DNA from 3 places in the Paeniglutamicibacter sp. NPDC012692 genome. Region 3 is predicted to be linked to each of the others. Evidence: riboswitches for the same ligand, from Rfam matches in the RefSeq annotation. Region 3 holds a riboswitch; each other region holds the start of a gene.
The links. Region 3 has a riboswitch for S-adenosylmethionine ahead of ACFY5D_RS18020 (bifunctional o-acetylhomoserine/o-acetylserine sulfhydrylase). Riboswitches for the same ligand answer to the same signal wherever they lie in the genome.
Positions count from the first base shown of each region.

Region 1: linked by a shared signal. The riboswitch ahead of ACFY5D_RS13080 (methionine ABC transporter ATP-binding protein) and the one ahead of ACFY5D_RS18020 (bifunctional o-acetylhomoserine/o-acetylserine sulfhydrylase) in region 3 are both predicted to bind S-adenosylmethionine.
Region 2: linked by a shared signal. The riboswitch ahead of ACFY5D_RS13015 (O-acetylhomoserine aminocarboxypropyltransferase/cysteine synthase family protein) and the one ahead of ACFY5D_RS18020 (bifunctional o-acetylhomoserine/o-acetylserine sulfhydrylase) in region 3 are both predicted to bind S-adenosylmethionine.

Region 1 covers NZ_JBIBDE010000003.1:218,496-220,687, forward strand. The annotation lists gene ACFY5D_RS13075 (DUF1345 domain-containing protein) at 1-530, opposite strand, end outside; SAM riboswitch class I at 849-943, shown strand; gene ACFY5D_RS13080 (methionine ABC transporter ATP-binding protein) at 1,043-1,867, shown strand; gene ACFY5D_RS13085 (methionine ABC transporter permease) at 1,860-2,192, shown strand, end outside.
Region 2 covers NZ_JBIBDE010000003.1:204,564-206,755, forward strand. The annotation lists gene ACFY5D_RS13015 (O-acetylhomoserine aminocarboxypropyltransferase/cysteine synthase family protein) at 1-1,009, opposite strand, end outside; SAM riboswitch class I at 1,178-1,273, opposite strand; gene ACFY5D_RS13020 (histidine phosphatase family protein) at 1,404-1,955, shown strand; gene ACFY5D_RS13025 (methyltransferase domain-containing protein) at 1,989-2,192, shown strand, end outside.
Region 3 covers NZ_JBIBDE010000006.1:45,574-47,765, forward strand. The annotation lists gene ACFY5D_RS18015 (VOC family protein) at 55-699, opposite strand; SAM riboswitch class IV at 869-984, shown strand; gene ACFY5D_RS18020 (bifunctional o-acetylhomoserine/o-acetylserine sulfhydrylase) at 1,058-2,192, shown strand, end outside.

The DNA of each region.
Region 1 (2,192 bases), on a different contig from region 3:
TCCGACACCTGATATGTCATGCCCATGCTGAACGCCATGTAGGCGATATCGGTGTATTGCGGCGGTTCCTTCTGGTTGAAGTCGATCCCACCGGGGAGCCCCTCGTAGTAAATCACCGCGTAGCGCAGCGTGAACAGCGTGTGCACGAGCAGCCACGACATTCCCGTGCAGGTCAAGGCCAGAAGCGCCAGCAGGAAACGCGCGTTTCCATCGACGTTCTTGCTGCCCAACATCACCAAACCAACTGCGGCCAACGACCCCACCGCGGCCAAAAGGATCAAGAGGTCCGAGGTGCTGCGGCCGGGGTCTTCTTCCTGGGCGTGGGCGGCGGTGCGGACATGGTCCATGGGGGCGATGGTCAACCAAACCGAGAGGTTGTAGACCAGCGCAGCGACACCCCACCCCACCGCGGGCGCATACAGCCAGGCACCAAGAAGCCCGGTCAGCGACGCTGCAAGGCCGCCGCAGACAACCATGCCGATAAGGCGCAGCTGGCGGTGCCGGGTACGTCGTGAGCGTGTGGTCTCCATGTGGCGATCATGCCACGAGGCGCTATCGCCGGGCGGGAGGCTCAATCGAAACATTGCATCATGTCAGTCGACCGTTCACTGCCAAGACCCAATGTTGTGCGGCTTTGGGTGGATTATCAACATGACGCGGGCGAGGCGCAAGGCGGAATGAAATACCTGCGTCACAATCGGTTTTATGACATTTCTTGACGAGGAAACCGGTCGAAGGCGGGGGTTGTCGTTCGTTTGTTTCACGAAATGGTCACATTTGTTGGTCGTATCGAAGAATCTGCGACACACTTGAACAGTTCCTTCCCGGCAAATCGCTTGAAAGGAACGACACCATCCAGAGCGGCTGAGAGACCTGGCTCGTTGACGCCGCAGCAACCACCCCTATGCGTAGGGGCCGGTGCTACCGCCAGGACCGATGGAGATAGCCAACTCTGTTCCGGTCCACCCGTCGCCCTCCCGTGGGCGGCTGGCCGATCGGTCGTGCCGTTGGCGTCCCTCGGGTAAACCGAGAGGAGTTGGACATGATCAACATCAAGAACGTGTCAACAGTATTCCCGTCAGCGGGTAACCCCTTTGTTGCCGTGGATAACGTTTCGCTGGAGATCCCGCGAGGCTCGATCCAGGGAATCATTGGTTTTTCCGGTGCAGGCAAGTCGACCCTGCTGCGCAACATCAACCTGCTCGAGCGCCCCACCAGCGGGCAAATCATCGTCGACGGCACGGACCTCACCGCGCTCAACGATGAAGAACTGCGTCAGGCGCGCCACCACATCGGCATGATTTTCCAGCACTTCAACCTCTTGAACAACCGCAATGCCGTTGAGAACGTCGAACTCAGCCTCAAGTTTGCCGGTGTCCCCAAGAAGAACCGCCGGCGCCGGGCGCTGGAAGCCCTGGCCATCGTGGACCTGGCGGACAAGACGACCGCCTACCCCGGACAACTTTCCGGAGGCCAAAAACAGCGCGTGGCGATTGCCCGCGCACTGGCCACGGAGCCGAAGGTGCTTCTGTGCGATGAACCGACTTCCGCCGTTGACCCGCGGACCACGGCCTCGGTGCTCCAGTACCTTTCCGACATCAACGCCCAGTTGGGCATCACCACGGTCATCGTGACCCACGAAATGAACGTCGTGAAGGCCATTGCGGACAACGTCGCGGTCATGGAAGACGGGGCGCTGGTGGAGCAATTCGACATTGCCTCGCTGAAGAACCCTGCGTTCACTCCGGCCACCGCAATCGGCCGCTACCTGATCTCCGATGAAATTTCGCTGGACCGAAAGCCAACCACGGCACCCGCACCCGCGGCAACCGAAACCGAATCCTTGAAGGAGGAGTCCTATGTCTAATCTTGCATTTGGCATCAACGTCCTGGCGTCCTCCACCAACGGCAGCGGCGCCGCGGCCTTTGACCTCAACCGCGTCATCGAGCTGTGGCCGGAAATCGCTCTGGCCATCGGCCAGACCCTGGCCATGCTCCTGGTATCGATCCCCATTGCGATTCTGCTTGGAACCCCGCTGGGAATCTGGCTTTACTCGATGTCGCCGAACGGCCTGCGTCCGCGCCTGCGAATCCACCGGATCGTTGACGGGCTGGTGAACACCATGCGTTCGTTCCCGTTCCTGATCCTGCTGATTGCGATCATTCCGTTCACGCGATTCGTGGTGGGAACA
Region 2 (2,192 bases), on a different contig from region 3:
GCGGGAGTAGTTCCTTGGCGCGCTCGTGGTGCGGGTGGGACGGCAGGCCTGCGTAGTTCACGTAGGAAATGCGCGGGTCGTTATCCAGCCATTCGGCCACGGCCTTGGCGTTGGCCAGGTGCGAATCCATGCGCTGCGGCAGGGTCTCGACGCCCTGCAGGAGCTGGAACGCGGACTGGGCCGGAAGCGCCGGTCCGATGTCGCGCAGCTGCTCGCTGCGCAGCTTGGTCAGGAAGCCGTACTCGCCGAAGTTGTCCCACCACGAGACGTTGCCGTAGGAGGCCACGGGTTCGGTCATGGACGGGAACTTGCCGTTGCCCCAGTTGAACGTACCGGCTTCGACGACGACGCCGCCGAGGGTGGTGCCGTGGCCGCCGAGGAACTTGGTGGCCGAGTGGATCACGATGTCGGCGCCGTGCTCGATGGGGCGCAACAGGTACGGGGGAGTCAGCGTGGAGTCGACGACCAGCGGCAGGCCGGCGGCGTGGGCAACCTCGGCCAGGCCCTTGAGATCGGCGATGTCGCCGGACGGGTTCGCGACGACCTCGGTGTAGACGGCCTTGGTGTTCTCGCGGATCGCCGCGGCGAATTCGGCAGGGTCGGTGGAATCGACGAACGTGGTCTCGACGCCGAAGCGGCGCAGGGTCACGTCGAGCTGGGTGATGGTTCCGCCGTAGAGCTTGGAGGAGGCAACGATGTGGTCGCCCGCGCCTGCCAGCGCCGCGAAGGTGATGAATTCGGCCGCCATGCCGGAGCCGGTGGCGACGGCGCCGATGCCGCCCTCGAGCGAGGCGATACGTTCCTCGAAGGCCGCAACCGTCGGGTTGCCGATGCGCGAGTAGATGTTTCCGTACTTCTGCAGCGCGAAGAGGTTCGCGGCATCGTCGGAGTCCTTGAAGACAAACGAGGTGGTCTGGTAGATCGGGACGGCACGGGAACCGTGCTCGGCATCCGGGGTGCCGCCGGCATGCAGTGCGCGCGTGCGGAATCCAAATTGATGTTCGGCCATGAGGGTGGCTGACTCCTTGCGTATGTGGCAACGGCCGCCCGGGGTACGGACGGCCCTCGCCTGTGGGGCTGGGGTGGTGCTTCTCCCGGGTCAATGCGGTGCCGGTTCGCCCAGGACAGGGTCCGCAAGGACCCTCTAGGGGTTCAGCACCGAAGATTGCTTACGCGCTCTCCATCGTTTCTGGCGGTAGCACCTTGTTCACCGGAGTGTGAAAGGTTGCTGCGGCGTCATGGAACCAGATCTCTCGGCCGCTCGGGATGGGGTGTTGATCCATTGTGGCAAGAAATCGACCAACAGCCAAAGATTGTGAGCTTAGGTTGCGAATGCTGAGACGAAAATCGAAGAATCTGCGCCGCCCCGATGGCCGGGATTATGCCGGGCTAGGCTTGTGGGCATGAGTGCAACGTTGGTTTTGGTCCGTCACGGAGAAACAGCCTGGAATGCCGAGGGCCGTCTCCAGGGCCAAACGGATATTCCGTTGAACGATGTGGGCCGCGAACAGGCCCATGTCGCGGGCCAGGAATTGGCCGGCTCGAGCTGGGATGTCCTTGCGTCGTCGACCCTGGGCCGTGCGGCGGAAACCGCGGAACTCATTGGGCAGAACCTTGGCCTGGCCCTGACCGAAAAAATCGACGGACTCCGGGAGCGTCACTACGGAAACGCCGAGGGACGCGTGGTCTATGACCTGCCGCGCGAGGAAATCGACGTGCTGCTGCGCTCGGCGGAACCAGAGGAAGCCGTGGCCGCGCGAGGCATCCGGGCGCTCTGCGACCTGCTGGAGCGCCACGAAGGCAAGCGCATCATCGTGGTTGCCCATGGAACGCTGATCCGGCTGACCGTCGATGCGCTGGTTCCGGGACGCAAGACGCCGATCATGCGCAACGGGCAGATTCTCGAGGTCGATATCCCCTTGCTGCGGCGCCATGCCGCAGCCCCCACGCACTAGCGCGATCACTGCCCCCGGCCGCACGATGGTGGGGTGAGCGAAAACTTCTTTGGCGACCGCGGATTCTATGCGCGCCGGGCGCGGGCCTATGACGCAATGCTTGGGTCCCCGACCTACAACAGGGTCTTCTGGGGCACCCGCCCGGACCAGTACGCGGCCTTTGCGGCGAGGGCCATCGGCTCGGGCGACGGCCCGCTGCTCGAGGTGGCCGTGGGGACGGCCAGGGCCACGGCGCTC
Region 3 (2,192 bases):
CCCCCCCCCCCCCCCCCCCCCCCCCCGCGGTCGTTGGTTTGTTTGGGTGATTCCCTACAGCGTGATCGAACCCTTGGGGGTTTCGAAGGTGACCGAGAGGATTCCCGGCGTGCCGTTGGGTGCCTGCCAGTTGACCGTGACATCGCCGACCGGCAACTGCTCGGGCTGTCCGAGCCAGTCTGCGACGCGTTCGCTGGATCCGGCGATGCTGATCGACGAAATCTTGCCAACCGGGGTCAGTGCCTTCGACGGGTGCAGGTTCTCCGTCCCGTCATCCCAACGCAGCAGGTACGGGACCTGTGGATCGGCGATCAAGCCGTTGACGCCGATCTGGCGCCAGGTCAGTTCCTGTCCATCCGGGAACTTTCGGTTTCCCGGTACCGAGCTACGGCCCAGGCGTGCCTCGACCGGTGCCAGGTCATCAACAGCAACGCACCAGCCCATCCAGCCGCCGCCAAGTTCGGAACGGGCACGAACGGCCTGACCGAACGGTGCCTTGTCCGATGCGGGGTGGTTCAGTACCTCGACAACTTCGAGGTACTGGTCATTCTGCAACGGGAAGATGACATTGCGAGTACCAAATCGTGGGTGAATACCGCCCTTTACAGATTCGAGTCCAAGGGCCGCGCCGATCCGAGCGGCAGTTGCCGCGAGGCCGTCGGGTCCACAAGCGTAAGTTACATGGTCCAACCTCATCATGTGCCCATCATGGCACGATGTGATCTGGCTCTCGAGTTAGGGTTGCCTAACTTGAGTTTGGCTGGTGGTTTCATGGTCGGGATCGGGCCAGCGCCCCGCTACTTCCGGATTGTCACATTTTGAGATGTTCTTGCGCGCCCGCGTTTCCTTGCGCCAGACTGATTCACAAGGTCATGAGTTCCAGCAACAAGCCCCGGCTTGCTGGACGGCAACCCTCCACCGCGGTGGGGTGCCCCGGGTGAAGACCAGGCCCTGCGTCACAAGGACGCAGGACAAGCGCGGGCATGCCCCTATGTAGAATCCGACGCCACAGGTGTCGGCTACGGGCATACCCCTTGATTCCTCGAAGGGGAGAACGATGTCAAACGACTGGTCATTCGAAACTCGTCAGATCCACGTGGGCCAGGAGCCGGACGCCGCCACCGGCGCGCGGGCCCTGCCGATCTACCAAACCACCTCCTTTGTGTTCCCGACCGCGGAAAGCGCCGCCGCGCGCTTCGCGCTCCAGGAGCTGGAGCCTATCTACACGCGCATCGGCAACCCCACCCAGGACGCGGTTGAGCAGCGCATTGCCAGCCTCGAGGGTGGCGTCGGCGCACTGCTGCTGGCATCGGGCCAGGCAGCCACGACCTTCGCGATCCTGAACCTCGCAGAGGCCGGGGACCACATCGTGGCAAGCCCCAGCCTCTACGGCGGAACGCAGAACCTGTTCAAGCACACGCTGCGCAAGCTGGGTATCGAGGTCACCTTTGTTGCGGATCCCGACGACCTGGATGGCTGGCGTGCGGCGATCAAGCCAAACACCAAGGCCCTGTTCGGCGAAGTTGTCTCCAACCCTCGCCAGGACGTCCTGGACATCGAATCGATCTCGGCCATCGCCCACGAGGCAGGCGTGCCTTTGATCGTCGACAACACCCTTGCGACCCCGTACCTGGTGCGTCCCATCGAATGGGGTGCGGACATCGTGATCCACTCGGCCACCAAGTACCTCGGCGGCCACGGCACCGCGATCGCCGGCGTCATCGTGGACTCGGGCAACTTCGACTTCGCCGCCGATCCTGAGAAGTTCCCGGGCTTCAACACCCCGGACGAGTCCTACAACGGCCTGGTCTTCGGCCGCGACCTGGGTGTCAATGGCATCCTCGGCGCCAACCTCGCCTACATCCTCAAGGCCCGCGTTCAGCTGCTGCGCGACCTGGGTTCCGCCGTTTCCCCGTTCAATGCGTTCCTGATCGCCCAGGGCCTTGAGACGCTGTCGCTTCGCATCGAGCGCCACGTCTCCAACGCCGTGGAGGTCGCCAAGTGGCTCGAGGCGCAGCCGCAGGTCGAGTCGGTCAACTACGCCGGCATCGAGTCGAGCAAGTGGTTCGAACGCGGCCGCAAGTACGGCCCCAAGGGCATCGGTGCGATTGTTGCGTTCGAAATCTCCGGCGGCCTCGAGGCCGGCCAGGGATTCGTCGATGCGCTGAAGCTGCACTCCCACGTGGCGAACC